3 regions of the Vibrio sp. KUL80 genome follow, and region 1 is predicted to be linked to each of the others. Evidence: predicted binding sites of a transcription regulator. Region 1 holds the regulator's gene; each other region holds the start of a gene.
What was found. Region 1 encodes PurR, which represses purine synthesis genes. Its sites were predicted from a motif close to TNANGNAAACGTTTNCNTNA; they were not measured.
Positions count from the first base shown of each region.

Region 1 (11,035 bases):
CTCGTACTTCACACTCTATACCTTCAGCCATCAACTGCTGTTGGACAATATGTGTTTCTGGTGGGTTATTGCCTACAAATATCTTCATCTATTCCTGTACCTGTGGTGAGCGAGAGATTTTCCCCATAATCCATTTGGCAATAAGTGGGAACAAACCGAGTAGGGCAAACGATGCCAACACGGTAGGGGAAACAATGCCTGATAGACTGTCAATGTTCGCTAGCTGGGTACCTGCATTGAGGTATACTGCAGTTCCTGGCAGCATGCCCAGTTGACTCACCAAGTAATACTTAGAGACTCGAATTGGCGTGAGACCCATCAATAAGTTAATCAAGAAAAATGGGAACACAGGAATGAGTCTTAGAGAAAATAGATAGAAAGCACCGTCTTTTTCGACACCTTTATTGATCGTCTCAAGTTTCGAACCGAACTTACTTTGTACCCAATCGCGAAGTAGGAAGCGACTGCTCAAGAATGCCAATGTAGCGCCTATGGTACTAGCAAATGAAACGAGCAGTAGACTTGTCCAGAAGCCGAACAATGCGGCGCCAAGTAAGGTAACCACGGCAGCGCCTGGAACAGAGAATGCAGTAATCGCTATGTAAGCGAAGAAATAGGTGAGGGCAGCAGCCACGAAGTTCTCATTGATGTATTCACTCAGTGCGACTTGTTGTGCTTTTGCGTTTTCTAGTGTGAGGTGTTGACCAAAGTTGATGCCTAAGTAAATGACGACAGCAACCAAAACCAATCCTAGTATCAGCTTCTTGCTCATGACGATATCCTTTTGATGACTCAGTATTAGTGTAGTAGAAAGGATGAGTATGTTTTTCCTTTCAGCTAATACAAAAAAATCAGCCATAAGGCTGATTTTTTCTTGAGATTACCGTAGCTTAATTAATTAAGCGAGCCAGTTCATCTCTTTTAGTCTGAGGAATCACAGACCAATGAGTACCATTTATCGCACCTTCAAGAGCCCATAAAAGCTCTAAACCTACGGTACTTGAATGGGTTCTCTGAATGGCCTTGAAAGCCTCAACCGAACCATGATCCTGAAGTTCAACCACTGATTCAATGCCTGCTTTTTTGAGCATACGCTCAGTGGCAAGGCGAAGATTAGGAAGGTCTTTCAGGCGATTAGGTTTCGCTTCGGATTGTTGCTCTTTCTCAGTTTTCGCGAACTCGAGTGCCTGTTTAGCGTGATCGAGAATACCTTCTTGATCTTGCCAACAGTCTTCAGGTAACGCGAAGTACTTAGTAACAACGGGAAATCCACGCTTTTTATAAACATAAGGCTTGTAACCCAGTTTTTTGAAGGTGGATACGGTCTGACGGTTAGTTCTGATATGTAATTTGTTATTCACTGCTAAGGCAAACATCGTATCATCTACGAAGATGCCAAATCCCCCAAACATGGAGCGAGACTTTACTCTTCCAAGCTGAGCGAATAATTGCATTGAATTTTTTAGTATAGGATTATCCATGCTTTATTCTTTTCTCGGTGTTATTGATTGTGTCACCAGAATCAGGTCCGAGAGTATAGCAATCAGGTGTCAGAGCTCTGTTAGGCATATGCCATAACTGAGCCTTCTCCCCTTGCCATCGGCAACCCCGCTACCTATCAATTAAAAATTGGTTTAGGCCGGAGGCTTTGCGTCCCACCCTTTCAGATGGTTTGCCCTGTGCGTGACATGCATAGAATAAATGAAAACAACATAATCCTATCATTACTCATTTTTAGAAGTGTGATCTTGGTTCAAATAATGACGGATTATTTGTGCCTGTGGGTGCGTAAAAAACTAACAATTGAAAGGTGAAAATTTGAATGAAGTTCAAAAAAAAGTGCCTAGAAAGGCACTTTTGTCAGCATTATGTAAGGTTTTTGACAGAGTCGCGTTCAACAATCTCTGGGTGCATTTCGAAAATGCGCTTTTCATGACCTTTATCTTTGATTCGTTCTAATAGAATCTCAAACGCGTTTTTACCTACACGACGTTTTGGTTGGTGAACCGTCGTTAGTGGTGGCGAGAAGTACTCAGCTAGCTCAATATTATCGTATCCAATGACAGAGATGTCCTCAGGTACGCGCACACCCAGTTGTTGCAGGCGACTCATTAAGCCAAACGCCATTGTGTCGTTGAAACAGAAGATAGCGGTAGGTCGGTCTTCCATTGCTGCGATGCGGTTAGCTGCGATAACGGCTGTATCGCATTCGAAGTTGCCTTCAAGAATACGATCATCTTTCATCTCGATACCTGCCTCAGCAAGGGCACGTTTGTAACCGATGATACGCTCTTGGCACACGGCTTTTTCTAGATGGCCACTCAGGCAGGCAATATCCGTGTGACCTTTTTCGATCAGGAACTTCGTTGCCAGATAACCGCCTTCTTCAGAGTTATCGATGATCTTGTCCGCTTGTGAGCTTTCTGGGCCCCAGTCCATGATAACTTTAGGAATGTCGGCGTGACGCTCAAGCATCTCTAGCAGCTCTTCGGTAAGATCAGAGCACATCACGAGGATGCCATCCACGCGTTTCTCTGCCAGCATGCGAATGTAATCGCGTTGCTTTTCATACACGCCACCAGTGTTACATAGGATCAGCGTGTAGCCTTGGCGGTAGCAGTAGCTCTCAACACCATCGATAACCTCAGAAAAGAACAGGTTAGTGGACTGAGTCACTAACATACCAATGGTTTTCGTTGAGTTACATTTTAAGCTACGTGCAACGGCGCTTGGTGCGTAGTTGAGTTCGTCGACCGCCGCCATCACTTTTTCTTGAGTTGCTTCAGCAACAAAGCGAGTCTTATTAATAACGTGGGATACTGTGGTCGTTGAAACGCCTGCAAGGCGGGCGACATCTTTAATAGTTGCCATAGTGATATCCTATTAGTCGCGGCTTGATAATTAACGTTGGTACCGCTTCAAGTATAGTGGTCTTTGCAAATTTATAACGCTATGTTGTTGTAAACATAGTATTTGGCTGCGAAAACCGAAAGTTGCATGCAAGCCGCGGCGAAAAAAGCTCAGAGCGTAGATTTCAACAGGTATTTTTGGACACAAGTCCGCGTTGAATGCCAATGGCATTTGCATTTAAACGGCGGATTGTAGACTTAGGTTTGGGCGCTGGCAATGACTTATCCAATAAATTTATAACTAAAGCGCAAATTAATTCTCACAGATGTGATGCAAATGATTTGCGCTTTAAGGTTGGCTAGCCTTGCTCACCCTCTAGGTAGGTGTAGTCAAGTTGGCAGAATGCTTCGAGTAGTTTAGCGGCAGCGGCATAAAACCCAAACTCGTCGTGAGTTTGGCATTTCGCAACAAACTGAGGTAGCCATGTCATCAAGTAGTTCTTGATGAACTCTGCTTGCTCGTGCAGCGCATCGTTCATATGTGCCTCCGCTTCAAGCTCATTGGAGCGAATGATTAAGTTGCCTAGAAAATCTAGCTCGATCGCGAGGTGATCCGCTGGCTCATTTAAGTCCTTATTCACTGCCACACTGTGCTTAGCTAACAGGTCAGCCATATCCTGTGCAGGTTGATCATTTAAAAGACCAGACTTACCAATATACATAGAGGCATAAGGCAATGCGCCGTGCTTGTCCGACTTTAAAAATAGATCGCAAAAATCGGCAGAAAGCTCTAATTGTGCGTCTTCTCTGACTTGAAGGCGGTTCAAGGACTCTGTAAAGACCTGAATGGGTTCTTTTAGGGAAGGGTTTTCTCCTAAGCCAGATAAGAAAGAGCGAATTTCAGGGCTGTGGTATTTGTTGAGTTCATCATCAGTGAGCTCGGCAGCGAATAGGCTTGAAAGCCACCAATAGATTTCTGCGCGTTGCTCATTAAATGCTTTGATTTCTTGCATTTGAATAATCTCCAAAAATGATAACCCTATTTTAGCCAATAAAGATGAATAGCAATAACTTGTTGTGTGAAAAATTGAGTTAACTTATGAAAAAATAAGACAAAAATTAATTTCTTTAAGGGTAAGTTAACACGAGTATTCGTTGCATATGAGACGCAATCGTTTTGGTTGTTTTGAATCAAAAAATAGTAAGGTTTCCATGCCTATGAGGGGATGTAGACTAGAATTGTGAATGTTTATGAATAGAATGTCCTTGTCATGACAAGATTGAGAAACCACAGATGAAATATCACGTTTTGGTTGTAGAAGATGACGTAGTCACTCGCAGTAAACTGGCTGGCTACTTCGAAAATGAAGGCTACTTGGTTAGCGAAGCTGAAGATGGTCAGACGATGCGTCAGGTGCTGGAAGAATCCAGTATCGATCTCGTCATGCTAGACATTAACCTGCCTGGTGAAGATGGTTTGATGCTAACAAGAGAGTTAAGAAGTCAGTCAGACATTGGAATTATTTTAGTAACCGGTCGCACTGATAGTATCGACCGCATCGTGGGCCTCGAGATGGGTGCAGACGACTATGTCACTAAGCCGTTTGAGCTACGCGAACTGTTAGTGCGAGTAAAAAACCTATTGTGGCGTATTTCACTAGCGCGCAAACAGCCAGTACTTGAAGAGTCAGTGCAAAACGAGCATGTGGTTCACTTTGGTGAATGGACGTTTGATAAGCAGCGTCGTTCACTGACGAATAATGGCGACCCTGTGAAACTGACCAAGGCTGAATATGAATTGTTAGTTGCACTCTCAACGTATCCAAATCAAGTTCTGAGCCGTGAGCGTATCCTCAATATGATCAGTCATCGAGTTGATGCGCCAAACGATAGAACCATTGATGTTCTTATCCGTCGCATGCGTGCCAAGATGGAATCCGATCCAAAGAATCCACAGATATTTATCACTGTCCATGGCGAGGGCTACATGTTTGCTGGTGATTAAAGTCGGCTAGCGTGTAGTGATAGAAAATGCTCCAGTTGTCTCTTTGATAGCTGGAGCTTTTTTATGGGAGCAATGTAGAGATACCTGGGCGTTGTATATGCAACTTGTAACTATTTTTGTTAACTGACTCGCGTGAGAAGTCGGTGCTTTCTGAGTCGGAAAAAGACTCTATAAACCTGAGCTAGTTTGATAGTGGCGTCGTTTCCGTTGAACTGCCTCGATTGGGCAGCATTGATTGGCAACGACATTCTTTGGTTCAACAAAAGGATTTTCCATGACCAAGCTACAATTAGGCTCTATTCCAATATTTAAACGGTCAGTGAATTTGTCGCTGATGCTTACCTCGAGTTTACTGTTTTCTGCACCAAGCTTGGCAGTACAGTGTGACAGTTTGCCTTTTTGGGACGACGGCACAAGCTACAACGGTGGCGCTCAAGTTCAATGGCAATCATCGGCGTACCAAGCGAACTGGTGGAACCTTAACGCTAACCCTGTTAACCACTCCGAACCTTATCAAGAATGGTCACTAATAGGGGCCTGTGATGCTGGTGGCACAAACGCTGCTCCCTCTGTGACGATTACATCTCCAGCCTCCAACGCACAGTTAGCCTCAGGAAACCAAGTCACCTTCTCTGCATTGGCCGAAGACAGTGATGGGGAAGTTCGAGAGGTGATATTTGAGCTGCAAGGGGCGCAACTGGCAGTGCTATCGAGCCCTCCTTACCAAGTAACTTGGCTGACTGAAAGTGGCAACTATGAGTTGGTAGTTACCGCCATTGATGATAAAGGTGCGTCTATTCAATTAACTCAGACATTTTCAGTCGTAGACGCATCTAATCAACCACCTGTTGTTACCTTGACCAGTTCGAAGACTCAAGTTTCGGTAGGAGATAGTGTCCAGTTTACCGCAGAGCCCTCAGACTCGGATGGTTCCATTAGCAAGGTTGAATTTAGTGTCAATGGTGCACTAGAAAAGTCTGTGACCGCAGCACCTTGGGTCATGGATTGGATATCACCTGCTGCAGGCAGCTATACGATACAAGCCGTTGCGGCAGACGATAAAGGCGCGACGTCCCAGTCGCAAGTTATCACGGTTGAAGCCACAGCGTCGGCAGGAGGCAAATGCTCAGGTGCGACAACCTATATTGCTGGCAGTGGCTACGCAACCGGGCAGAATGTGGTCAACAATGGCGAGCTCTATCAATGTCTTGTTGGCGGCTGGTGTTCATCTGACTCTGCATGGGCTTATGAGCCTGGCGTTGGACAGTACTGGCAAGACGCCTGGAGTGGTCAAGGTGCCTGTGCGACGGCACCAAATATTGAACTTATTTCACCGGTAGAAGGCGAAACAGTTCTGCTAGGAAGTGATGTCACTATCGTTGCGAATATTGATGATCTGGATGGAACAGTTGCCGATGCTGAGGCATTCGTGAATGGTACGTCAATAGGCTTAGTGACGGCATCACCTTATCAATGGACGTGGAATGCAGTGGGACAGGGCTCTGTAGATTTAAAGGTCATTGCTACTGACAATGAAGGTAACAGCAATCAATTAAACACAACGGTATCAGTGACTGATCAACCTATGGTCGCTACGATTACTTCTCCTTCTTCTGGCGATGTCGTCGCGATTGGCAAAGCTGTGACTGTGAATGCGAATGTCAGCTCCCTGCAGAGTGAGGTGGCTAAGGTTGATCTCTACACTAATGGTCTTTTGGTCAACGGTGACACCACGCCGCCGTATCAGTTCTCTTGGACACCAACGACCATTGGGAACTATCAACTGAGTGTCATCAGCACGGATCTGCAAGGGAATACGGTGACGTCTGCTAGCGTCGGCGTGTCGGCAAAATCTGTAGTCCAACCGAAACATAAGCTCGTCGGCTACTGGCACAACTTTGTCAATGGTGCGGGCTGTCCAATTCCACTTAACCAAATGTCGAAAGACTGGGACATTATCGACATTGCTTTTGCTGACAATGACCGTAACAGCAATGGTACAGTGCATTTTAATCTCTACAATGGTAACATCTACTCGAGCTGTGCTCCGATAGATCCCGTTCAGTTCAAACAAGACATCAAAGACTTGCAAGCGGAAGGTAAGATTATCGTTCTTTCGCTTGGTGGCGCTGAAGGCACCATCACGCTGAACACAGATGCGGATGAAACTGCGTTTGTCTCGAGTTTGTCAGAGATCATCAATGAGTGGGGATTTGATGGATTAGATGTTGATTACGAAAGTGGCTCAAATCTCGTCCACGGCAGTCAAATCCAAGCGCGTTTGCCGCGTGCATTAAAAGCTATCGAAGCGAATACGGGCGGCGACATGTACCTTACCATGGCACCGGAACATCCGTATGTGCAAGGCGGAATGGTCGCTTACTCTGGTATTTGGGGCGCTTATATTCCCCTTATCGATCAATTGAGGGATACCTTAGATCTTTTGCATGTGCAGTTATACAACAATGGTGGGCTGGCCAATCCTTATACGACGGGCGCTGCGCCAGAGGGCTCTGTGGATATGATGGTGGCGGCATCACGTATGCTTACCGAGGGATTTGAGTTAGCTGACGGCAGTCGATTTATGCCACTGCGTGATGATCAAGTCGCCATTGGATTACCTTCAGGTCCAAGCTCAGCGAACTCAGGACAGGCACCAATTGCTAACATAGAAGACGCATTGGATTGTATGATCTCCCTAAAGCGTTGTGGCTCTATCGTACCTACTCAAGCATCACCAAAGTTTGGTGGTGTAATGACATGGTCGATCAATTGGGATCAGCATGATGGCTTTAATTTCTCTGTTCCAGTGAAAGCAAAGCTGAATCAGCTAAATGCCAACTAGCTGTTTTCAATAGCAAAAGACCTCATCCAATGATGAGGTCTTTTTTAACCGGTTTGGTTGGCTCCTGATGGTTTAGTTAGCACCAGAGACCGTTGCATCTGCGTCAGAAACAGCGGAAGTGTCATCCTGCGTTTCCTGAGGCGCGAGCTGCTGTTCTAACTCATCTTGTTCCAGTTGTGTAGGTTCTACACTTTCAGGATCGAACTCTGATACAGAAAATGTCAAATCACGAATGCTTTCGTTTGCCACCCAATCTCGTAATCTCTGCCAAACTAATCCCATGGTCTCGTGCCAGTAGCGCTCTGTTTGCTCTAAGTAGCGAGCCTGCGGTGCGTAGCGTTGCCAAGCTTGTTCAACATTTTCTTGGGCCAGGAAGTTAGTCGGCGCAGGGTAAGGCTTCAGACCCGCTGCTTCAAACTCGTACATCGCGCGTTGCATATGGCTTGCGGAGGTAACCAGCACCATTTTCTTACTTTGCACGAAGGCAGATGCTTGCCTGGCTTCTTCCCACGTATCTTTAGCAGACTCTAGCAAGATGATGTCTGGCTTAGATACGCCCAATGCCAGTGCCACCTTTGCCATTACGCGAGCATGGCTTACGTCTGTCCCGCCCGCATAGCCAGATAGAATGAGCTTACTACCTGGATACATGCGCATCACACGAATACCTTCGCTTAGGCGCATGAGAGAGGTACGGGATAGTTCAGAAGTGGGTGGAATATCGTCATCCACAACGTGACCGCCGCCAAGGACCATAACGTAGTCAATGGATTCGTTAATTGGTAAGAAGGCACTGTATTGACGCTCTAATGGCATCAACAGGCGACTTGAAAGCGGCTGGAATGCGATAAGAAATGTCCCACACAATGATACGAGAACCATCAGGCTTCCAAACTTACGCCTAGTGGTAAACATAATAAGGAGCAATCCCAAGAAACCTAGGATTAGCATAGCGGGCAAAGGCATTAGTAATGCAGACACCAGCTTTTTCAGCTCAAACATAGAATAATAGTCCGAAAAAACACCACTTAACGCTAAAAAAGGGAGTTGCCCCTTTATTCCTGTCACTTATATGACAGAATAGCTGTACGACTGGTTATCTTAACTCAATAAACCGTGATGCAAGACCGTAATTTCGACGATATCGCCCACAAATTTGCAAAAAATATTTACGGCTCAGAGAAGGGAGAAATCCGCCAAACCATTGTTTGGGAAGATTTAACCCAGGCTCTCGCCGAATTGGATGATACTAAAAAAATACTAAAAGTATTAGATGCAGGTGGCGGATTAGGTCAGGTTTCACAGCGCATCGCTGAGCGTGGACACCATATCACCTTATGTGACCTGTCTTCTGAAATGCTGAAATTAGCTAAAGCAGAGGTTGAAAAAAACGGGTTACTCTCGCAATATCGCTGGATCCACAGTCCAGTGCAAGATATTGCAGAGCATATGGAACAAGAGGTTGACTTGACCCTGTTTCATGCGGTGATGGAGTGGCTGGCTGATCCGAGACCAGCACTAGAAGCGGTATTACAGCAAGTGAAACCTGGCGGTATCGCTTCTGTCATGTTTTACAATCATCATGGATTGGTATTTAAGAACGTCATTTGTGGCAATATTCCTCACGTGTTAGATGGGATGCCACATAGAAAAAGATTCAAGCTCCAGCCCCAGAAAGGGTTGAAGCCAGAGGACGTGTATCAGTGGATTGAAGAAGCTGGGTTTGAAATATGTGGCAAATCTGGCATTCGTTCATTCAGTGATTACATTGGCAATATGCAATACATGGGAGATTACACAGCGGAGGATGTTCTGAAACTTGAACAACAGCTGTGTCGCCAAGAGCCTTATCTCTCCATGGGTCGATACATACATGTATGGGCTAGGAAAAAACAATAACAGGAAAGACCATGAGTGATAACACTCTAAATGCTGATGACCGACCGATAGACGAGCTAGTCGGATGGGTCAAACAGCATGATTTTGCGTTGAATCTTTCCACTGAACGGTTGGCATTTCTCATCTCCATCGCGGTGCTGAGTAATGAAAGATTTGATGAAGAGCTGGGCGAGGGCGAGTTGCATGATGCATTTAAGATCGTCACCGAGCAGTTTGAGCAAACGGGCGAAGCCACCGCGTTTCGTGCGAACAATGCGATTAATGAACTGGTCAAGCAGCGCCTATTGAGCCGTTTTACCAGTGAAGTCAACGATGGGGCGAGTATTTACAGGCTCAGCCCTCTTGCCATCGGTATCACCGATTACTACGTCAGACATCGCGAATTCTCTAAACTACGACTCTCTATCCAGCTTTCAATGGTGGCAGGCGAGATGGCAAAAGCTATCGAAGCCGCGCAAGAAGGCGGGACCGTTGTCCATTGGCGCAAGAACGTATTTGGCGTGTTGAAATACTCCGTTGGTGAGATTTTCGACCAGATTGACCTTAACCAGCGTGTAATGGATGAGCAGCAACAGTCTGTGAAACTTCAGATCGCTGAGCTGCTTAACAAAGATTGGCGCGATGCCATCAACAACTGTGAGACTCTGCTTTCTGAAACCTCAGCAACGCTGCGAGAGCTGCAAGATACCTTACAAGCCGCGGGCGATGAGCTGCAAACCCAGATCTTAGATATCCAAGAAATTGTCTATGGCGATGATGAACTAGAGTTTGTCGGTGAAGCATTGTTTGGTTTGCAGATGAAGCTTGATCGCATCATTAGTTGGGGCCAGCAAGCGATTGATTTGTGGATCGGTTATGACCGCCACGTGCACAAGTTTATCCGTACGGCGATTGATATGGACCAAAACCGCGCCTTTAGCCAAAGGCTGCGCCAATCGGTCACAGACTATTTTGACTCTCCTTGGTATCTCACTTATGCCGATGCCGAGAAACTCACCGACCTCCGCGATGAAGCCCTAGTGCTTCGTAACGATGAGGTAACCGGTGCCGTGCCACTTGAAGTGGAATACGAAGAATTTGAACAAGTTAATGATGAGCTCGCTGAGCGCATTGGAGACATGCTGAAAGTACACAAAGAACAAGGCGCTCCAATTGATCTTGGCTTGGTGCTGCGCGATTACCTCGCGTCACACCCACATACTCATCATTTCGATCTCGCAAGAATCGTTGTAGACCAAGCTGTTCGATTGGGTTATTCCCAGTCCGATTACTCGGCTATTCAGCCAGACTGGCAAGCTATCAACGATTTTGGCGCAAAGGTACAAGCAAATGTCATCGACAAATATTGACGAATACATGCCAGAGAAACTGGCAAAAGCGATCACCAACCCGCTATTCCCTGCATTGGATAGTGCACTGCGCGCGGGTCGACACATT
Region 1 is NZ_AP045841.1:2,363,178-2,374,212, reverse strand. It holds gene AC6I8U_RS10920 (putative signal transducing protein) at 1-88, opposite strand, end outside; gene AC6I8U_RS10915 (TVP38/TMEM64 family protein) at 89-772, opposite strand; gene AC6I8U_RS10910 (TfoX/Sxy family DNA transformation protein) at 891-1,481, opposite strand; cyclic di-GMP riboswitch class I at 1,599-1,687, opposite strand; gene purR (HTH-type transcriptional repressor PurR) at 1,867-2,871, opposite strand; gene torD (molecular chaperone TorD) at 3,209-3,862, opposite strand; gene torR (two-component system response regulator TorR) at 4,144-4,854, shown strand; gene AC6I8U_RS10890 (Ig-like domain-containing protein) at 5,129-7,699, shown strand; gene elyC (envelope biogenesis factor ElyC) at 7,772-8,701, opposite strand; gene cmoM (tRNA uridine 5-oxyacetic acid(34) methyltransferase CmoM) at 8,816-9,598, shown strand; gene mukF (chromosome partition protein MukF) at 9,610-10,947, shown strand; gene mukE (chromosome partition protein MukE) at 10,928-11,035, shown strand, end outside.

Region 2 (11,035 bases), 470 kb from region 1:
CGAATGAATGAAACTTGAATTATGCCGCCACTTCTTGCGCAGAAGTTACTGGCGCTTTTTTCTCACCGATAGGCAAAATAGTGCGGCCGTACTCGTTATTCAGCACTTGAGCCATTGCGAAGTAAATCGCGCTAGCGCCACAGAAAATGCCTTCAAAGCCAGCGATGGTACCGATCAGTTCACTGCCGAAGAAATCACGGGCAGCCAGCAAGAAGAACAGAATGGTCAATGAACCAAATACAACTTGCTTAGCCACTGGGTAGCAAAGTGAACCGATAAACATGAAACCAGTAAATACGCCCCAAAGCAGTAAGTACCAGCCCATAAACTTCGCCGGACTTGCAGGAAGACCCATGTAAGGCATAACAATAATGCCTACCAGCGTCAGCCAGAATAGACCGTACGAAGTGAAAGCCGTGGTGCCAAATGTGTCACCACGTTTAAAGCACATCATGCCAACAAACACTTGGCTTAGACCGCCATAGAAAATACCCATCGCTAGGATCATCGAATCAATCGGGAAGAAACCTGCGTTGTGGATGTTAAGTAGAATGGTCGTCATACCAAAACCCATAAGGCCAAGCGGCGCTGGGTTAGCGAGTTTGTTAGACATTGTCAAAGAGCCCTAAATTCAAAATTAGTTACAAAAATTGTAGGAAAATTTTAATTCAAAATGTAAATGTTGAGCAGACCCATTATTTGCAATCTAAGTTTTACCGATTGCATATTCGTATTCAGTCTTTTCCGACACGCGTAAAAAAAGCCGACATAACGTCGGCTTTTTACAATCTAACTTATCTCAAAGAGGTTACTTATCGAAGAGAATAGTTATCGAGGGTTATTCCCACTCGATAGTCGCTGGTGGCTTACCAGAGATATCGTAAACAACGCGAGAGATACCGTCTACTTCGTTGATGATACGGTTAGAAACCTTACCTAGGAAGTCGTATGGTAGGTGCGCCCAGTGAGCGGTCATAAAGTCGATAGTCTCAACCGCACGTAGAGAAACAACCCAGTCGTACTTACGGCCATCGCCCATTACACCTACAGAGCGAACTGGTAGGAATACCGTGAACGCCTGAGATACTTTGTGATAAAGGTCTGCATTGTGCAGCTCTTCAATGAAGATAGCATCGGCACGACGCAGTAGATCACAGTACTCTTTCTTGATCTCGCCAAGAACACGAACACCTAGACCTGGACCTGGGAATGGGTGACGATAAAGCATATTGTATGGAAGACCTAGCTCTAGACCGATCTTACGTACTTCGTCTTTGAATAGCTCGCGAAGCGGCTCAACAAGACCCATTTCCATATCATCAGGAAGACCGCCCACGTTGTGGTGCGATTTGATGACGTGTGCTTTACCTGTTTTCGATGCTGCAGATTCAATAACGTCTGGGTAGATAGTACCCTGAGCTAGCCACTTCGCGTTTTCTAGCTTCTTCGACTCTTCGTCGAATACGTCTACGAATACGTGACCGATAGTCTTACGCTTCTCTTCTGGATCAGACTTGCCTTCAAGTGCTGCAAGGAAACGCTCTTCTGCATCTACCTTGATGATGTTTAGGCCGAACTTGTCGCCAAACATCTCCATCACTTGCTGGCCTTCGTTTAGACGAAGAAGACCGTTGTCTACGAATACACAGGTCAGCTTGTCGCCGATAGCGCGGTGAACAAGCATCGCTACCACTGATGAGTCAACACCGCCAGACAGACCAAGAATCACTTCATCGTCGCCTACTTGCTCTTTAATGCGAGCAACCGCGTCTTCGATGATAGAACCTGGCGTCCATAGACGCTCACAGCCACAAGCACCAAGAACGAAGTTCTCTAGCATTTGCAGGCCTTGCTTAGTGTGCGTTACTTCAGGGTGGAACTGAACACCGTAGTATTTCTTCTCTTCGTTTGCCATTGCTGCGTACGGACAGGTATCCGTCTCACCAACTTTTACGAAGTCTGCCGGGATTTCAACAACTTTGTCGCCGTGGCTCATCCAAACATCTTGAGTATCTTCAAGATCTTTAAAGATTGCAGAGTCACCAGATACTTTAACTTGTGCGTAGCCAAATTCACGCTCGTTAGAGCCCGCTACTTTACCGCCAAGCTGCTCAGCCATGGTCTGCATGCCGTAGCACACACCAAGAACTGGAACACCTGAATCAAATACGTACTGAGGAGCACGTGGAGAGTTGTCTTCCGTAACGCTTTCTGGACCACCAGATAGGATGATACCGTCTGGGTTGAATTCACGAATATCCGCTTCTTCTACGTCCCAGCTCCATAGTTCACAGTAAACACCGATTTCACGAACACGACGTGCTACTAGCTGTGTGTATTGAGAACCGAAGTCTAGAATCAGAATTCGTTGGTCATGAATATTTTTCGTCATTTTGGGCAATCTTATCAGCTAAGTGTTGAAAACGGAGGCGAGTTTACCCGCCTCTCATCTTTGCTTCAAGGAAAAAAGCAAACGTTTACGTAGGATTTATTTGACTACGTTGTCGTTATTAACCTAAGTGGCTAATTAACCTGAGCGATTAATTAACCCAAACGGTAGTTAGGTGCTTCCTTGGTGATTTGAACGTCGTGTACGTGAGATTCGTTTAGACCCGCACCAGAGATGCGAACGAATTCTGCTTTAGTACGCATGTCTTCGATAGTTGCAGAGCCAGTTAGACCCATGCTTGAACGAAGACCACCCATTTGCTGGTGAACGATCTCTTTTAGGCGACCTTTGTAAGCGATACGACCTTCGATACCCTCTGGAACCAGCTTGTCAGCCGCGTTGTCAGATTGGAAGTAACGGTCAGAAGAGCCTTGAGACATTGCGCCAAGAGAACCCATGCCACGGTAAGCTTTGTATGAACGACCTTGGTAAAGGATAACTTCACCTGGTGCTTCTTCAGTACCAGCGAACATTGAGCCAACCATGACACAAGATGCGCCAGCTACGATCGCTTTACAGATATCACCTGAGAAACGGATACCGCCGTCAGCGATAACTGGGATGCCATACTCTTCAGCTGCCGCTGCCGCGTCTGAAATCGCTGTGATTTGAGGTACACCAACACCCGTTACGATACGAGTTGTACAGATTGAACCAGGGCCGATACCTACTTTAACTGCGCTTACGCCAGCTTCAATCAGTGCTTTAGCACCTGCAGCTGTCGCTACGTTGCCGCCAATGATGTCGAGATCTGGGTAGGCTGCGCGAGTTTCGCGGATACGGTTTAGAACACCTTCAGAGTGACCGTGTGAAGAGTCGATTAGTAGAACGTCAACACCAGCTTCAACAAGCGCTTTAACGCGTTCTTCGTTGCCAGCGCCAGCACCCACTGCAGCACCAACGCGTAGACGACCTTGCGCATCTTTACATGCGTTAGGCTTACGTTCTGCTTTGTGGAAATCTTTTGCTGTGATCATACCGGTAAGTTGGAACTCGTCGTTTACAACCAGTACCTTCTCAACACGTGCGCGGTGCATCTCTTCTTGTACTTCTTCACGAGAAGCACCTTCTTTAACAGAGGCTAGGCGCTCTTTTGGCGTCATTACTGCTTCTACTTTCTTAGAAAGGTCAGTAACAAAGCGAACATCACGACCAGTGATGATGCCTACAAGCTCGTTGTTTTCAGCAACAACAGGGAAACCAGCGAAGCCGTGCTTATCAGTCAGCGCTACCACGTCAGCGATAGATGCATCAGGGCTAACCGTTACTGGGTTAGTCACCACGCCTGCTTCAAAGATTTTTACTAGACGAACCTGCTCAGCTTGTTGCTCAATAGACATGTTCTTGTGGATAAAGCCAATGCCACCTTCTTGGGCTAGCGCGATCGCAAGACGCGCTTCTGTCACTGTGTCCATAGACGCAGAGATCATTGGAATATTCAGAGTGATATTCTTGGTCAGCCGAGTGCGAAGATCAGCTGTGTTTGGGAGAACGGTGGAGTGAGCTGGAACGAGTAGTACATCATCGAACGTCAGCGCTTCTTTGGCAATTCTTAGCATTTGCAATATCTCACAATAGAGGAGTTTAAAGGATAATCCGCCCTTATCGTTTCGCATAATAAGGTCATTTGGATTAGATATTGCGGTGGGATTATACGCCCGACGAAATCGCTTGGCTACACATTTTTCTATTTTTTATTTGCATTTACCCCCTTGATATGTATTATATTGCCGCTAATTTCCATACTCACGTCTTTGAGATTAGCTGTGTCCCTATCCCCGCGATCTACTTCTCATTCATCTTCTTCCAATCAGAACATTTACACGGTCTCTCGTCTGAATTCCGAAGTACGTTTATTGCTAGAAAATGAAATGGGGATTGTCTGGTTAGTCGGTGAAATCTCTAACTTTTCCGCACCTGTATCCGGCCATTGGTACCTCACGCTAAAAGACTCTCGCGCTCAAGTTAAGTGCGCTATGTTTCGTGGTAATAATCGCCGAGTCACCTTTAAGCCAGCTAATGGCAATCAGGTATTGGTAAAGGCGCGTCTCTCGTTGTACGAGCCGCGTGGTGATTATCAGCTGATCATTGAATCAATGCAGCCCGAGGGCGATGGAAGATTGCAGCAAGAGTTCGAGAAGCTAAAGATGTCTCTCGCAGCTGAAGGCTTGTTCTCACAGTCTTTAAAGCAACCTCTCCCCTCTCATCCTAAACGTGTAGGTATCATCACCTCCAAAACTGGCGCCGCTCTGTTCGATATTCTCGATGTACTGAAAAGACGCGACCCATCACTGCCTGTCGTTATCTATCCGACAACAGTGCAAGGTGATGCGGCAGCGATTGAGATTGCGCAGGCAATTGGACGCGCCAACAGCCGTAACGAGTGTGATGTATTGATAGTGGGTCGAGGTGGCGGCTCGCTGGAAGATCTTTGGTGTTTTAACCATGAGATCGTAGCAAGGACCATCGCGGCTAGCCAAATTCCAATCATTAGTGCGGTCGGGCATGAAATCGACGTCACCATAGCGGACTACGTTGCCGACGTGCGAGCGCCAACACCGAGTGCTGCGGCTGAGCTTGTCAGCAATGACACCTCACACAAGCATGAATCACTTAAGGGGCGTGAGCAAAGGCTGCGTAATGTAATGCAGATCTATCTAGCGCAGCAAAAGCAGCACTTATCTGTGCTAACACAAGCACTCAACAGCCATCATCCAAAGCACCAGCTTCAGAGGCAGAGCCAGCTTCTTGATGAGTTTGAGTTCCGTTTGAGCTCAGCAATTAAGCAGCGCCTATCTCAAGAGACACTGCGCCTGAGCAATAAACAACACAGGTTAATGACACTCTCACCAGCTCGCCAGCTCGACCGACAAACCAATCGATTAGATCAGCTACAAGCCAGGCTCAAGCAAGCCATGCAGAAACAGCTCGATAGCGCTAAACATCAATTCGCCGTTACCGTAGGTAAATTGGACACAGTCAGCCCACTGGCGACGTTGCAGCGCGGTTACTCTATCACCCAAGATGCGCGCGGACAGGTCATCACCGACGCTCAGAGTGTTGAAGTCGGCAGTACCATTACCACCAAACTCGACAATGGCATTATCGAATCTCAGGTCACCAGCATAAAAGATCACAGCTAGACGACAGCTGCCATCTAGCTTCTATACAAGGCTCTCAAAGACAAACTTAACGCGTGACTTAGACTTCAGCTCATTACAGCTATTACAAAAATAGCTCGCTGAGCCACACGCTTGAAGTTTCTCCAGCTCTGCTTCGCAGTCAGGGCAAAAACCAATCTTTTTGAAATGGACTTGGCATTGCCCGCAGTGATACTGCCCATCCCATTCAAGCTCTGAGTGGCACTTAGGGCACTGGTTTTGTTGAGTCGTCATGACTTACCTATATTAGAAAGTGATAATATTAACTATCATACGACTTTCTTTTCTGGGTTCGCATTGATATCAATCAAGCTCGGAGAAGCACTACGTAGAGGTACTGCACGCTTATTTCGACGCTTAACCTTGTACATTTCGCTGTCTGCTTGGCGGATTAACTTATCCATTGGCAGATCTGAACAGCACTGTTTGGTCGCAAATCCGACGCTGACAGAGATATTGGTATCATTCAGTGTTACGGGTTTGTTCAGCTCATCGCTCAATGTTTGATAAAAAGCGACGGCGCCGTCTTCATCAGGGAAGCAGCAAAACGCCAAAAACTCATCACCGCCATAACGTCCAAGCACGGCTTGTTCAGGCAAAAGATGTTTAAGCTGCTCAGAAACAGCTACAAGTACTTTGTCACCAAAGCAGTGACCATATTCATCATTCACCTGCTTGAACTTGTCGATATCAACAAAAAAGCAGCCGAGAATATTGCCATCAAAGCAGTGACTCTGCTCAACTCTTTCCAATAGAGCACGTCTATTCAAGCAGTGAGTAAGCGGATCCATCTGGGCTTGAAAGGTAAGCTTATCCTCAAGAGCGTACTTCTCAAGCGCAACCGAATACACGGCAGACATGGATTCGAGTATCTCAATCTCAATCGCGAGCGGGGTAGAACACCTCTCGTCGTAGAGAGCGAATGTCCCTAAGCATTGCTCTTGAGTCGAGATGACAGGTACCGACCAGCAAGCTTTCACATTCGCAGAGGCGGCAAGCTCAAGAAACGGCGTCCAGTTGGCGTGTTTAGTTACATCGTCAACAATCACAGAGCGTTTCAAGTAGGCAGCAGCCCCACAAGATCCCACTCGCTCACCAATTTCTATCCCGTCAATAGCTTGGTTATACATAATAGGTAGCTTAGGGGCGGCTACCGTGAACAGGCAGTTTGTCGATTCATCCAACGATAAAATAGAAACTCGTTTTCTAGGAAATAGTCGCTCTGTAAGATCAACTATCCTTTCCACTAATTGGGTTTGGGGTAACCCTAGCGCGAGCTCTTTTAATAAATTATTCATGCCCTTATGGGCATCTATTAGCAAGTCTTTATTCATAGTTCGCGTCTTTTAATTTGCTACCATACGGCTCTAACTCTAAAGCTGTTGGCATTCTGTTTATTATGCGCTCGCGGCACATACTAACACAGGGCGCAAATAGATGAACTATTGACCAAAGGAATATTTGTACGTAATTTGAACCAGTACACCCTGGAACGGCAAAAAACACGATCTTTTCTAGATCATCCCCAAAAGCTAGCTTGATCAGCGATCTGCTTAAAAAAGAACATTTATATAACCACACACCGAAAGCATAAGTTACATGTGCTGTTTTTCGATTTTTAGCAGATTTAAATATCACAAAGACCAAAATAAACCAGCCTAATTGAAATTTAATAAAAAGATCGTTTTTCTAATTATCGACTTACATGGGTGTGCATTTCGATATAATTGGCATCGATAGCTCGCAGTTCAACGTTTAATCGCTTCAGACTGCTTGTTGTTGTAACATGCGTGCCACCACAAGGCATGACAACATCCACCCCGTCCAATCTACAATGCCAGTAACGAGAGCTGGTGAGGTAAGGACCTTCAAGCTGCATCTCTACTGCTGAACCCTCGCTAAGCCATAGATTAAGCTGTTGGTTAACCCTAGACTCTATCTCTTTAAGCTCTTCAAGTACCTGAGCTGTGTTAAGACCACGCTTTTTGAGCGTTTTGCCTAAGCGATAGTTATCAAAGCAAGCATCTGGCGATACAAAGCTCTGCTCCTGTGCATAGCTATTAAAATCATAGTGCCCTAGCCCATCTTTACGATCGGCGTCTTTTCTCCAATACGCTTCGGCAAGAACCTTGTTGAGCGCCAATGACGCTATATGACCGGCGCTGTGGCCACGGCTTAAGCTATCTTGATACTCCTTGTCTACCGACAGGGAAACCGTCTCACCTTCTGATAATACGGCTTGTTTAGCAATGCGATGCACCACGACAAATACCCAACCATCGGTATCTCGTTTTACTGGGATGGACTGCGCGACAAAGAGCTTTCCGGTTTCGAGCTCAACAGCACCAACTAAACAGTCTGTAACTGAATACGATTCTGTGCTTGTTGATAACGTTCCCCTGTCTGCTGGGTGATCAGGCCAGATATGGCTAACAGGATGGAATGGCGTGTCTTTCACCACCACATCGCAATGTTCTTCATGATGGTTGACGAGTTGGATTTGGCTATTTAGTTGCCAGGTTTGATTGCAGAAGTGCACTTTACTAGCGGTGATCATCTGTTTTCCTTTCATCGTGGTGTTTCACACCATTGAAGTTCAGACCATAAAAAAGCGCCCTCTTATTGAGAGGGCGCTGTTTAGCTTATTCTTATTTCTTCGGACGACCTTTCATCATACTCATCAAGCGCTTACGCTTGCGCTCTTGAGAAAGTGTCATCTTACTCGTTTTACCCTCGAACGGGTTGTCGCTGCTCTGGAAGTTGATACGGATTGGTGTTCCCATAATTTCCAGTGAACGACGATAGTAGTTCATGAGGTAACGCTTGTATGAATCTGGCAGCTCGTTCACTAGGTTACCGTGAACAACAACGATTGGTGGGTTATAACCACCCGCGTGCGCATACTTGAGCTTCACGCGGCGACCACGAACCATCGGTGGCTGGTGATCTTCTGTTGCCATTTTCATGATACGAGTCAGTACAGAGGTACCCACACGTGTCGTCGCTGACTTATACGCTTCTTGAACAGACTCGAACAAGTGACCCACACCAGTACCGTGTAGCGCCGAGATGAAGTGAATGCGAGCAAAGTCTACAAAGCCTAGACGACGGTCTAGCTCTTTCTTAACCTGCTCTTTCACGTCTGTATCCAAACCATCCCACTTATTCACAGCAAGTACAATTGAGCGACCTGCGTTAAGGGCAAAGCCTAACAAGCTAAGATCTTGGTCTGAGATATTCTCGCGAGCATCAATTACAACCAATACTACGTTGGAATCTTCAATGGCTTTCAGCGTTTGAACCACGGAGAACTTTTCTACCGTCTCGTTGATACGCTTACGACGACGTACACCCGCTGTATCAATCAGAACATATTCACGACCATCACGCTCCATTGGGATGTAGATAGAATCACGTGTCGTACCTGGCATGTCATACACCACCACGCGCTCCTCGCCGAGGATACGGTTAGTTAGAGTCGATTTACCAACGTTTGGACGACCGATGATAGCCAGTTTAATTGGCTGATCTTGAAGACGCTTGTACTCTTCTTCTGCTTCTTCTTCGGTGTAGTCGAGTTTCTCTTCTTCCGCATCCTCAAACATGGTCAAATCTTCGATTTCACCTTCAGCTTCTGATAGGTGTTCAAAGAAAGGATCCAAGGCGCGGTCTAGAAGAGCAGTAACACCACGACCGTGAGCCGCAGCGATGTGATACATGTTTTCAACACCTAGCTGCCAAAACTCAGCGCTTGCAGCGTCAGCATCAATGCCATCTACCTTGTTGACCACAAGGAAAGCTGGCTTTTCAATTTTACGTAGGTGGTTAGCGATCGCTTCATCCGCAACCGTCAAACCCGCACGACCATCTACAAGGAATAGTACTACGTCAGCTTCTTCAATCGCAGCTAACGATTGTTCCGCCATTTTGGTTTCTACACCTTCTTCAGTGCCATCAATACCGCCGGTATCGATAACAATGAACTCATTCTCACCCAGTTGAGCTTGACCATATTTACGGTCGCGCGTTAGTCCCGGAAAATCCGCTACCAAAGCATCACGCGTACGCGTCAGTCTATTAAACAGTGTCGACTTACCCACATTCGGGCGTCCAACTAGGGCAACAACAGGTAACATATTAACCTCTACAATTATTTCTTATTGTAGTTATAGGTAAAAATGCTCTCGTTTTCCTATAACCACAACGTATTCTATCTATCCGAGCTCGAAAAGATCCTTTTGCTTCGCAGCAATAAAACGGCTCCTAACTGAAAATCAGCCAGGAGCCGTTTGTGAATTATATCACGCTTTCTAGTTAATGGTGAGTTTCTTTATTTCACCATCACGAGTAACGATCACATAGCCACCAGGGACTAAAGTCGGTCCAACCGACATACCGCTGTCATTCATGAGTTGCTGTGCCACAAACTCACCGGTTGCACGGTCAATCCAGTGAAGATAACCAAGGCTATCCCCTACTACAACGTATCCGTCAACAATAACAGGCGCCGTAAGTTGGCGGTTTTCTAGTAGATTGTTTTCCCAAAGCTCGGTACCACTTCGAGCATCGACAGCAATTACATGATCCGTTTCTGAAATCAGGAACAAGCTACGATTGTCTGTCGCCATATCCGTCGCTGATGAGTAATTACGCTTCCAGATTGGGTTACCCGAGCGAAGGTCGATGGAAATCAGCTGACCGTTAAAGCCCACAGTGTAAAGCGTACCACCTAGAATAATTGGCGAGGCATCAACATCCACCAAACGGTCGATCTCGGTAGCACCCTTAGGCGTGCCCACTGGTTGTTGCCAGATCAACTGACCACGCTCGACAATCGCTGCCGCTAGACGACCATTCGCCGTACCCCAGAAAACACCACCGGAAACCGTCGCAGGCGCACTATCGCCGCGCAGCGTTAGGTTTGGTACATCAGTACTGATCGCCCAACGCTCTTCACCACTGGTTTGCTCAAGCGCAGCAAGCACGCCTTGACTGGTGTGAACCATAATCAGGCTAGCGTCAGCAACCGGCTTCGCCAGTACCTCACCGTTTACCTCTGCGCGCCAAAGCTCTTCACCAGATTCTACATCAAGAGCAATGACTTCACCGTTTTCACTGCCGATATATAGCTTTTGATAAGCGGCTGCAATACCACCAGATAGGCGAGCCGTTACTTCACCTTTGATTTCGGTTTGCCAGATGGTTTTACCCGTTTCTGGATCCATGGCTTTCACTACGCCATCGCGGCTCGCAACAAACAGTTTGTCGTAAGCGTAAACTGGTGAAAGCTTAGAGAAGTACTGACCTACGCCATTACCTATGCTTGAAGACCACTCTGTACTTGGAGTGAACTCACTTTGCACAACGGGTAGTGGCGCCATCACTATGGTGTCTTCTTCACTCGAACACCCTGCAAGTACACCTA
Region 2 is NZ_AP045841.1:2,829,227-2,840,261, forward strand. It holds gene AC6I8U_RS13020 (acetate uptake transporter) at 20-613, opposite strand; gene guaA (glutamine-hydrolyzing GMP synthase) at 839-2,392, opposite strand; gene guaB (IMP dehydrogenase) at 2,545-4,008, opposite strand; gene xseA (exodeoxyribonuclease VII large subunit) at 4,216-5,592, shown strand; gene AC6I8U_RS13040 (zinc ribbon domain-containing protein) at 5,614-5,844, opposite strand; gene AC6I8U_RS13045 (sensor domain-containing diguanylate cyclase) at 5,880-6,944, opposite strand; gene AC6I8U_RS13050 (alanyl-tRNA editing protein) at 7,304-8,167, opposite strand; gene der (ribosome biogenesis GTPase Der) at 8,259-9,746, opposite strand; gene bamB (outer membrane protein assembly factor BamB) at 9,921-11,035, opposite strand, start outside.
Region 2: the regulator PurR is predicted to act here: its motif matches at 4,109-4,128, upstream of guaB (IMP dehydrogenase).

Region 3 (11,035 bases), 1.6 Mb from region 1:
GCTCAGACAGCTCAATGGTTTGCTCAGAAGTAAATTCGTACCAGCCGTTAGGGTCTTCTTTAAGCGTCACGACTTTTGTATCGGCAACCGCTGTGCCTTGATCTAGGTGTAGGTCATTCATCTCCATATAGTGGATTTCATAACCACGACGCTGTGCTTCCAGCATCATTGCAAAGCTTGAATCTTTTTTGATGTTGATGGACGAGATAGGGTCCATCACGATACCGAGTTTGAGCATTATTTTTCTCCCGTTAACCTAAATCGCCAAAGCGTACTTGAAGTGCCGTAATAGCGGTCAGTGCCGCCGTCTCAGTTCTAAGTACACGAGGACCAAGCAGGGTTTCTTCGAATTGATATTGTTCTGTCATTTCAATTTCTTGCGCTGACAAGCCACCTTCTGGACCGATAAGAAGACGAACCTTATTCACGGGCTCTGGCAAGGTATTAATTGAGTATTTTGCTCTTGGATGAAGGTTGAGTTTGAGCGCCTCAGATGGCTCTGCACACCACTCCTCTAGCGACATGATTGGGCGAATCACAGGGATAGTATTACGTCCACACTGCTCACAAGCGCTAATCGCTATCTTTTGCCACTGTTGCAGCTTTTTCTCAAAACGCTTGGCATCGAGTTTCACGCCGCATCGTTCTGAGATGAGAGGCGTAATCGTGTTCACACCTAACTCAACGGACTTTTGGATGGTGAACTCCATCTTATCGCCGCGAGAAATAACTTGTCCGAGATGCAAATCGAGTGGTGACTCTATGCTCGACTCGACCTTCTCTTGAATATCCACGTCGACGTTTTTCTTCCCTACGCTGGTAATCGTCGCAGGAAATTCATGGCCACTACCGTCGAATAGCAGAACCTCTTGACCCTCTTTCATACGCAATACTCGGCCAATGTGCCCTGCGGCATCATCACTTAGGGCGAGAGTGCCTAAAGATTGAATCGTTTCAGGGTGATAGATACGAGGTATACGCATAACAATTTCCAAAGAACAAACAGTATTGAGGTATAAGATGGATGCCAGCCCTCGAAATTACAAGGGCTCGGCTAAGGAATTAGCTCTGATTTTTACACGCTTCGGCGACAAAAGGATTATCGTTGCCCTGAATGCGGCGGACACGCTCGTTTCGAGTGCACTCCCAGTTATCGACAGGGTAGCTTTTGTTCCAAGCTTTCATTAGCTTAGCTTGCTGTTTAGATAGTCTAAACCCGTACTCTTGACTCATGTAAAGGTAAGTTCGAGCAATAGACCCTCGCGCGCGTTCAGGCGGCATCGCTTTGCGCTGCTTGAAGTTTACTTGCATTTCGCATTGGCCATAGCTGACACCATCGACCCCATTCCACTGCGAAAAGTTGTAGTTGGAACGATCACCGTTGACTTCACCAATGGCCGGTGTGAGGTTATGTAGGTCGGCTTCCATCAGTTTGAACTGTTTGTCGTTGCGTGTGCAGTTCTTGCGCCCGCCATCTTGCCAACATTGACGCTGGTGGCCAAACTGCCAAGCAGGCACCACGTGTTCCCACTCAATGCGATTTGCGCGCTTTTCTTGTTTGCGAACCTGATAACCGCATGCAGAAAGGTCTGGTACGCCTTTCTTACCGTTCCATTGAATATCACAGCCGCAATAGAAGCTCACAGGATGGTCGGCATAGATTTTTACCGCTTCTTTCTTCGCTTTACTAAAGCTACTCGGTGGTGCACCAACTGCTGTGATTGGAACGGTGGTAGCCAATAGAGCGATAGAAATGATAAAGCAGCGCATCATAGTAAGGTCTAAAAAAGGTTGAGATAACCTAGTGTAACTCGCAAAAAAGACCTTAGCTATCGATAGTTAGCTCAGTTGTTTTCCTGTGTACTCTATAGTTTGGCCGCACTTTCGACAGCGGTAGTTGGCTTGTTGGCGCAAGACCTTATTGTGGCGTCGTATGGTCACAGCAAATGTGTCGCATTGGCAGCGGTACTCAAACGTGCGTCCCTGTACAGACTGGATATTGAGTGAGTGTGTGGTGTTTGGTGCAATATGGAATACTTGGTTCATGACCATCTGCCACTCTTTGCCATGCGGGCGCACGCGACCGAACAGCGCGAAGGTAATTAAATGAGCGACTTCATGGGGAATGACTTCGTCGATAAACGCCTGTTGATTCTCGACAAAAAGCACTGGGTTTAAACGGACCTCCCAGGTCTGTAGATACGCTTTACCTGCGGCTTTTCCGCGCAGCTTGTAGTTGAGCGCTGGGACGGGGAAGTCTCTTTCAAAGTAGTGACGTGCACGCTCAATACAACGAGACAGTGTTTTTAAAGCAAGATAGTGAAGCTGCTCTGATAATTCTGCATCCACGAAGTTCAATCCAAACAAAAAGCGCCCAAACAGGGCGCTATTCTACTTAGGATGTGATGTTATGCCAACGCATCAGACATGATGCTTCTTCTTGATGGTCTCATGGTAAGCATGCCATGTTCCGTAGCCGAGAATCGGCATAGTTACGATCATTCCGATCCCGTAGGTGGCAAAGCCAATTAAAATACCGCCGCAGATGATAAGAGCCCACACAATCATGGCTGGAACGTTGGATTTCACCGCATTAAAGCTGGTGAAGACCGCAGTCATGATGTCGACTCGACGCTCCATCATAAGAGGGATCGAGAAGGCAGATATGCTGAAGATAACCGCTGCGATAACCGCGCCAACAACACTGCCGGTAATCAAAAACGGCGCGAACTCAGTTAGGGGAGCACCTTGCACTGATGGGTAGAGCGCATGTAACAGCGCAGCGATACGCATCCAAAATATCATCGCTACCGCGAGTAACACGGCAAACGCCCATTGTGACGTCGAGTTGCGACCAATCGCTTTCATAGAGTGAAACAGGCTCGGTTTGTGCCCTTTTTCTCTCTCCCAAGCGGCATCATAAAGACCCAGCGCCAAGAAAGGCCCGATAAGCACATAAACGACGAGGCTTGGCATAATGACGAGGTGTGTACCTTGCCATTGCACCAATAGAACGATCACGACCGCAGCTGCGGTAAAGCAGAGCCCGTAGAAAGCACTAATGATTGGCATACGTATGAGGTCATGCAAGCCGAGCGCAAGCCAGTGGAATGGGGCTGATACACTCAGTTGGTTGCACGGAATGGTTTTAGCGTAATCTTGATCCCTGACTTCATGTTTCTTCTGGAAGTCATCAGAATTTACAGTTCGAGGCATATGTCCTCCCTGATTGACAAACTGGCCTTCGTTTTATCAGGGCATGGCGCTAATGGTCGCGGTGTTAAAGCGAGCAGCGACTCTCGCCGCCGTTGACGTGTCACTGCCAGCTTACCGTTATTAGCGTCTTCCCCTCTTAAGTGCTCTGTTTTGCATACGAACAAACCGAGCAAATTGGTCTATTCGCAAGGGCACTTTTGATTAACTATTGACCGTGTTACAGGAAAACACAATTTTCAAAAGGGTATTAAATCAAAGCCACTTGAGTTGAAGTTAACAACTTTGTAACAAAGTGTTTGAAAAGACAGGATTAAAAAAATAAAAAAGCCCTCAAAAAAATTTGAGGGCTTTTTTGGAGTAAATACTCAGACTAAGAGTAATTACAGACCAGCGAAATCACGTAGGATTGCCGCTTTGTCTGTCGCTTCCCAAGGGAACTCTTCGCGACCGAAGTGACCGTATGCTGCAGTCTTCTTATAGATAGGTTGCAGCAGGTTTAGCATCTCTTGCAGGCCGTATGGACGCAGGTCGAAGTTTTGACGAACTGCTTCTACGATGATGTCGTGAGAAACTTTTTCAGTACCAAACGTCTCAACCATGATAGATGTTGGATCAGCAACACCGATTGCGTAAGACAGTTGGATCTCACAACGGTCAGCCATACCAGCCGCTACGATGTTCTTCGCTACATAACGTGCTGCGTATGCTGCAGAACGGTCAACTTTTGATGGATCTTTACCAGAGAATGCACCACCACCGTGACGAGCTGCGCCGCCGTAGGTATCAACGATGATCTTACGACCCGTTAGACCACAGTCACCCATAGGACCACCGATTACGAAACGACCGGTTGGGTTGATGAAGAAGTTGGTTTCTTTGTTGATCCACTCAGATGGTAGTACTGGCTTGATGATCTCTTCCATTACTGCTTCACGCAGATCCGGTGTTGAGATTGAATCACAGTGCTGAGTTGAAAGAACAACCGCATCGATACCAACGATCTTACCTTGGTCGTATTGGAACGTTACCTGAGACTTAGCGTCTGGACGTAGCCAAGGTAGAGTGCCGTTCTTACGTACTTCCGCTTGCTTTTGAACAAGACGGTGAGAGTAAGTGATAGGTGCTGGCATTAGGATGTCAGTTTCGTTCGTTGCGTAACCGAACATGATGCCTTGGTCGCCTGCGCCTTGCTCTTTTGGATCTTCTTTATCAACACCCTGGTTGATGTCTGGAGACTGCTTACCGATGGTGTTTAGAACGGCACAAGAGTCCGCGTCAAAACCCATGTCAGAGTGAACGTAGCCGATTTCGCGAACGGTTTCACGAGTTAGCTCTTCGATGTCTACCCATGCTGAAGTGGTGATCTCACCACCCACCATCACCATGCCAGTCTTAACGTAAGTTTCACAAGCAACACGTGCTTTTGGATCTTGTTCTAGGATTGCATCAAGAACCGCGTCAGAGATTTGGTCTGCGATTTTATCTGGATGGCCTTCTGATACTGACTCAGAAGTAAACAGGTGCTTAGCCATGAGAGCTCCAATTACTGTTTTTAAGCGAGTGTCGAATCACTCACTTGTAATAAATTCAATGATATATAGTAGGTGTATCTACATCTAGACGTCTATTCTAGTCATCAATGTTCGATTAGCAAGCGATTTTTGCTTTTAACATATAGCCAAACGTTTGCCTATTTTGCGCGTGGATCGCCACATTCCGGCGACATTATTCGGCGATAATGCCAAAAAATGACGGTAAATCGTTTGCAGAGACTATATGGCTTTGCGACAATAGCCGCCGCTGATTATTCAATCAGTCTATGAAAAACTTGGAATTCGCTTAATGCACTCAGGAGCAGACATGTCTTCTCGTAAACAACTCGCTAATGCAATCCGCGCGCTAAGCATGGATGGTGTTCAACAAGCTAACTCAGGTCACCCAGGTGCACCAATGGGTATGGCAGATATCGCTGAAGTTCTTTGGCGTTCTCACCTAAATCACAACCCGTCAAACCCAGAGTGGGCTGACCGCGACCGTTTCGTACTGTCAAACGGCCACGGCTCAATGCTGATTTACTCTCTGCTTCACCTAAGCGGTTACGAGCTATCAATTGACGATCTTAAAAACTTCCGTCAACTGCACTCAAAAACACCAGGTCACCCAGAGTACGGCTACGCACCAGGTATCGAGACGACGACTGGTCCTCTAGGTCAAGGCATCACTAACGCGGTTGGTATGGCGATTGCTGAGAAATCTCTTGCAGCGCAATTCAACAAAGAAGGTCACGATATCGTTGACCACTTCACTTATGTATTCATGGGTGATGGCTGTCTGATGGAAGGTATCTCTCACGAAGCGTGTTCACTAGCGGGTACCCTAGGTCTAGGCAAGCTGATCGCGTTCTGGGATGACAACGGCATCTCTATCGATGGTGAAGTGGAAGGTTGGTTCTCTGATGACACACCTAAGCGCTTCGAAGCATACGGCTGGCACGTAATCCCTGCAGTAGACGGTCACGATGCTGACGCGATCAATGCAGCGATTGAAGCGGCAAAAGCGGATCCACGTCCAACACTTATCTGTACTAAAACCATCATCGGTTTTGGTTCACCAAACAAAGCGGGCTCTCACGACTGTCACGGTGCACCACTAGGTCACGACGAAATTGCAGCAGCGCGTGAATTCCTAGGTTGGGAACACGGTCCATTCGAAATCCCAGCAGACATTAAAGCTGAGTGGGATGCAAACGAAGCGGGTAGCGCAAAAGAAGCAGCTTGGAACGAGAAGCTAGCAGCTTATGAAGCGGCTTACCCAGAACTTGCGGCTGAGTTTAAGCGTCGCGTGAACGGTGAGCTTCCAGCTCAGTGGGAACAAGAAGCAAGCAAGATCATTGCTGACCTTCAAGCAAACCCTGCAAACATTGCATCACGTAAGGCGTCTCAAAATGCACTAGAAGCGTTCGGTAAGATGCTTCCTGAATTCATGGGCGGCTCTGCTGACCTAGCGCCATCAAACCTAACCATGTGGTCTGGTTCTCAGTCGCTAACGGCTGATGATGCGTCTGGTAACTACATCCACTACGGTGTGCGTGAGTTCGGTATGACAGCGATCATCAACGGTATCGCGCTACACGGTGGTTTCGTACCATACGGTGCAACCTTCCTAATGTTCATGGAATATGCTCGTAACGCAATGCGCATGGCAGCACTGATGAAAGTGCAAAACATCCAAGTTTACACTCACGACTCTATCGGTCTGGGTGAAGATGGTCCAACGCACCAACCAGTTGAGCAAATTGCATCACTACGTGTAACGCCAAACATGAGCACATGGCGTCCATGTGACCAGGTTGAGTCTGCAGTGGCTTGGAAATACGCGATTGAGCGTAAAGACGGTCCGACGTCGCTTATCTTCTCTCGTCAAAACCTAACACAGCAAGATCGTGACGCTGAGCAGCTAGCAAACGTTGCTAAAGGTGGTTACATCCTGAAAGATTGCGAAGGCACGCCTGAGCTGATCCTTATTGCGACAGGTTCTGAAGTTGAGCTAGCAACAAATGCTTACGCTGAGCTAATTGCTGAAGGTAAGAAAGTACGCGTAGTGTCTCTTCCTTCTACTGACGTCTTTGACGCGCAAGATGAAGCATACCGTGAAGCGGTTCTTCCAGCGGAAGTAACTAAGCGTATCGCGGTTGAAGCGGGTATTGCGGATTACTGGTACAAGTATGTTGGCTTCGGTGGCAAGATCATCGGTATGACGACATTCGGTGAGTCTGCGCCAGCAGGCGAGCTATTCAAGATGTTTGGCTTCACGACTGAAAACGTTGTGAACACAGCAAAAGAGCTGCTTGCATAAGCACCTTTCTTCTTGAAATGAAAAACCGAGCACTAGTGCTCGGTTTTTTTCTGGGTCGAGAAACGCATTGTCACCAGCTTACAACTCTTGATGCGAAAGCAACCGTTATCGGTTACCATGCAAGCCTTTATCACGTGAACAAAAAGGCGTAATGCGATGCTAAGAGTGGCAATTAATGGCTTTGGACGCATTGGACGGAATGTACTCAGAGCGCTGTACGAAAGCGAGAAGAACGACCAAATTAAAGTCGTCGCCGTTAACGAGTTGGCGCAACCTGAAGCGATGGCTCACCTGCTTCAATACGATACCAGTCATGGTCGTTTTGATAAGAAGGTTTCTCATGACCAAGAGCATTTGTACCTTACGCATAAAGATGGTCAGTTCGACACCATTCGTATTTTGCATCTTGAGGACATCAGCCTGTTACCGTGGAAAAACCTAGAGGTTGATATCGTATTAGATTGCACTGGTGTATTCGGTAGCCGCGCTGATGGCGAGAAACACATCGAAGCTGGCGCAAAGAAGGTATTATTTTCTCATCCAGGTAGCAATGATCTTGATAACACCATTATTTTCGGTGTTAATCACCATACACTGACCAAAGATCACACCATCGTCTCCAATGGTTCTTGCACCACAAACTGTATCGTGCCGGTTATTCAAGCGTTAGATGAAGCCTTTGGTATCGACTCTGGGACTATCACCAGCATTCACTCTTCAATGAATGATCAACAAGTTATCGACGCCTATCATGGCGATCTCCGCCGTACTCGCTCAGCCAGTTTATCCATTATTCCGGTGGATACGAAACTCCATAAGGGCATCGAACGCATCTTTCCGAAATTTTCTAACAAATTTGAAGCAATTTCTGTAAGAGTGCCAACAATTAACGTCACCGCTATGGATCTTAGTGTAACTATAAATACGAATGTGAAAGTTAATGACGTAAATCAAGTCATTATTAACGCTTCTCGGTGTACATTAGACGGCATTGTTGACTATACTGAAGCACCGCTGGTTTCCGTGGACTTTAACCACGACCCGCACAGCGCCATTGTTGATGGGACACAGACTCGAGTGAGTGATGGTCGTCTAGTCAAAATGCTGGTGTGGTGTGACAACGAGTGGGGCTTTGCTAACCGCATGTTAGACACCGCGTTAGCAATGCAAGCGTCTCAGTAGTATCAAGGGCGCTCTTGGGGAAAAATATTAATTTCGAAGGTTGAAATTAATATTCATGAGCCCAATATAAGTAAGCAGTTGATGAATTCTAAAACTTGGCAAGAAGCCGGGTTTCAAAAACTTTATTTATTTTTTAGTTGAGAGGACTAAACATGTCTGTAATCAAGATGACTGACCTGGATCTAGCAGGTAAACGCGTATTTATCCGTGCTGATCTGAACGTACCTGTTAAAGACGGTAAAGTAACATCTGACGCTCGTATTCTTGCGTCTCTACCAACCATCAAGCACTGCCTAGAAGCTGGCGCTAAAGTTATGGTTACGTCTCACCTAGGTCGTCCTACTGAAGGCGAGTACGCAGAAGAATTCTCTCTACAACCTGTAGTTAACTACCTAAACGACGCACTTGAGTGTGAAGTTAAGCTTGCTAAAGATTACCTAGATGGTCTAGAGCTTAACGCTGGTGAGCTAGTTGTTCTTGAAAACGTTCGCTTTAACAAAGGCGAAAAGAAGAACGAAGAAGAGCTATCTAAGAAATACGCTGCACTGTGTGACATCTTCGTAATGGATGCATTCGGTACTGCTCACCGTGCGCAAGCTTCAACTCACGGTGTTGGCATGAACGCGCCTGTAGCGTGTGCTGGTCCTCTACTAGCTAACGAACTAGACGCACTAGGCAAAGCAATGGACAAGCCTGCTCGTCCAATGGTTGCTATCGTTGGTGGTTCTAAAGTATCGACTAAGCTAACGGTTCTTGAGTCACTATCTAAAATCGCTGACCAACTTGTTGTTGGTGGTGGTATCGCGAACACGTTCATCGCTGCAGCTGGCCACAACGTTGGTAAGTCTCTATACGAAGCAGATCTAGTAGACACAGCTAAGAAGCTAATGGATGAGTGTGCAATTCCAGTTGCGACTGACGTTGCATGTGCAAAAGCATTCGACGAGAACGCAGAAGCTGAAATCAAGCACGTATCTGAAGTTCAAGACGACGACATGATTTTCGACCTAGGTCCAGACTCAACAGCTGAACTAGCAAAAATCCTGAAAGATGCTAAAACTATCCTATGGAACGGCCCTGTTGGCGTATTCGAATTCAAGAACTTTGAAGCGGGAACAGAAGGCATTTCTAAAGCGATCGCTCAATCTGAAGGTTTCTCTGTAGCGGGTGGTGGTGACACGCTAGCAGCTATCGACAAGTTCGGTATCAAAGCTGACGTTTCTTACATCTCTACAGGTGGCGGTGCTTTCCTTGAGTTTGTGGAAGGTAAAGTACTACCAGCAGTAGCAATGCTTGAAGAGCGTGCTAAAGCATAATTATCTTTTTTATTAAGCGGACTGATTGGTCCGCTTTTATCTATGCTGCAATGGCTGGTTAACTTTGATACAATGCCGCCCGTTGTGAGCAAACGATTGCCAATATTTATTTAAAACGACAGAAAATAGGACTTATTCCATGTCTAAGATCTTCGACTTCGTAAAACCAGGTGTTATCTCTGGCGATGACGTACAGAAAGTATTTGAAGTTGCTAAAGAGAACAACTTCGCTCTTCCTGCAGTTAACGTAGTGAACACTGACTCTATCAACGGTGTTCTTGAAGCTGCAGCTAAAGTTAAAGCTCCAGTTGTAGTTCAGTTCTCTAACGGCGGTGCTGGCTTCTTCGCTGGTAAAGGCGTTAAGCTTGAAGGTCAAGGTGCGCAAATCCTAGGTGCAGTTGCTGGTGCAAAATACGTTCACGCAGTTGCTGAATCTTACGGTGTTCCAGTGATTCTTCACACAGACCACGCTGCGAAGAAACTTCTACCATGGATCGACGGTCTTCTAGATGCAGGTGAAGAGTTCTTCGCTCAAACTGGTAAGCCTCTATTCTCTTCTCACATGATCGACCTTTCTGAAGAGTCTCTAGAAGAGAACATCGAAATCTCTGCTAAGTACCTAGCTCGCATGGCGAAAATGGGTATGACTCTAGAGATCGAACTAGGTTGTACTGGTGGTGAAGAAGACGGCGTAGATAACTCTCACATGGACGCATCTGAGCTTTACACTTCTCCAGAAGACGTAGCATACGCATACGAGAAACTAAACGCTGTTAGCCCACGTTTCACTATCGCTGCTTCTTTCGGTAACGTACACGGTGTTTACAAGCCAGGTAACGTTGTTCTAACTCCAACTATCCTACGTGACTCTCAAGCATACTGTTCAGAGAAGTTCGGTATCGCACCTAACGCTCTAAACTTCGTATTCCACGGTGGTTCTGGTTCTACTGAAGCAGAGATCCAAGAGTCTATCGGCTACGGTGTTATCAAAATGAACATCGATACTGATACACAGTGGGCAACTTGGGACGGTATCCGTTCTTACGAAGCTGAGAACCACGATTACCTACAAGGTCAAATCGGTAACCCAACTGGTGAAGACGCGCCAAACAAGAAGTACTACGATCCACGCGTATGGCTACGTGCTGGTCAATCTTCAATGGTTGCTCGTCTAGAGAAAGCTTTCGCTGACCTAAACGCTATCGACGTACTATAAGATTAAATCGCATAAGATTTAACTGATAGTAAGATGAAAAAAGTCGCTCTTTGGAGCGGCTTTTTTTGTGTCTGATGAAAATTGTGTGATTGATCTGAAAAAAACTGGCATTAACGCATATGTTTGCGTAACCTTTTGTTAAGTAATGTGTATTGATATTGATTTCCTGTATGCATTGCTGATTACGGCGCGCCTTTGCTAATAGAACAGTGGTATTAGCTAAGACTCGCTTTGCCCAATTCGTTTTATT
Region 3 is NZ_AP045841.1:430,044-441,078, forward strand. It holds gene gshB (glutathione synthase) at 1-238, opposite strand, end outside; gene rsmE (16S rRNA (uracil(1498)-N(3))-methyltransferase) at 252-983, opposite strand; gene AC6I8U_RS01995 (endonuclease) at 1,063-1,770, opposite strand; gene AC6I8U_RS02000 (SprT family zinc-dependent metalloprotease) at 1,840-2,349, opposite strand; gene AC6I8U_RS02005 (DUF2189 domain-containing protein) at 2,422-3,216, opposite strand; gene metK (methionine adenosyltransferase) at 3,597-4,748, opposite strand; gene tkt (transketolase) at 5,059-7,071, shown strand; gene epd (erythrose-4-phosphate dehydrogenase) at 7,228-8,253, shown strand; gene AC6I8U_RS02025 (phosphoglycerate kinase) at 8,406-9,569, shown strand; gene fbaA (class II fructose-bisphosphate aldolase) at 9,709-10,785, shown strand.
Region 3: the regulator PurR is predicted to act here: its motif matches at 4,891-4,910, upstream of metK (methionine adenosyltransferase).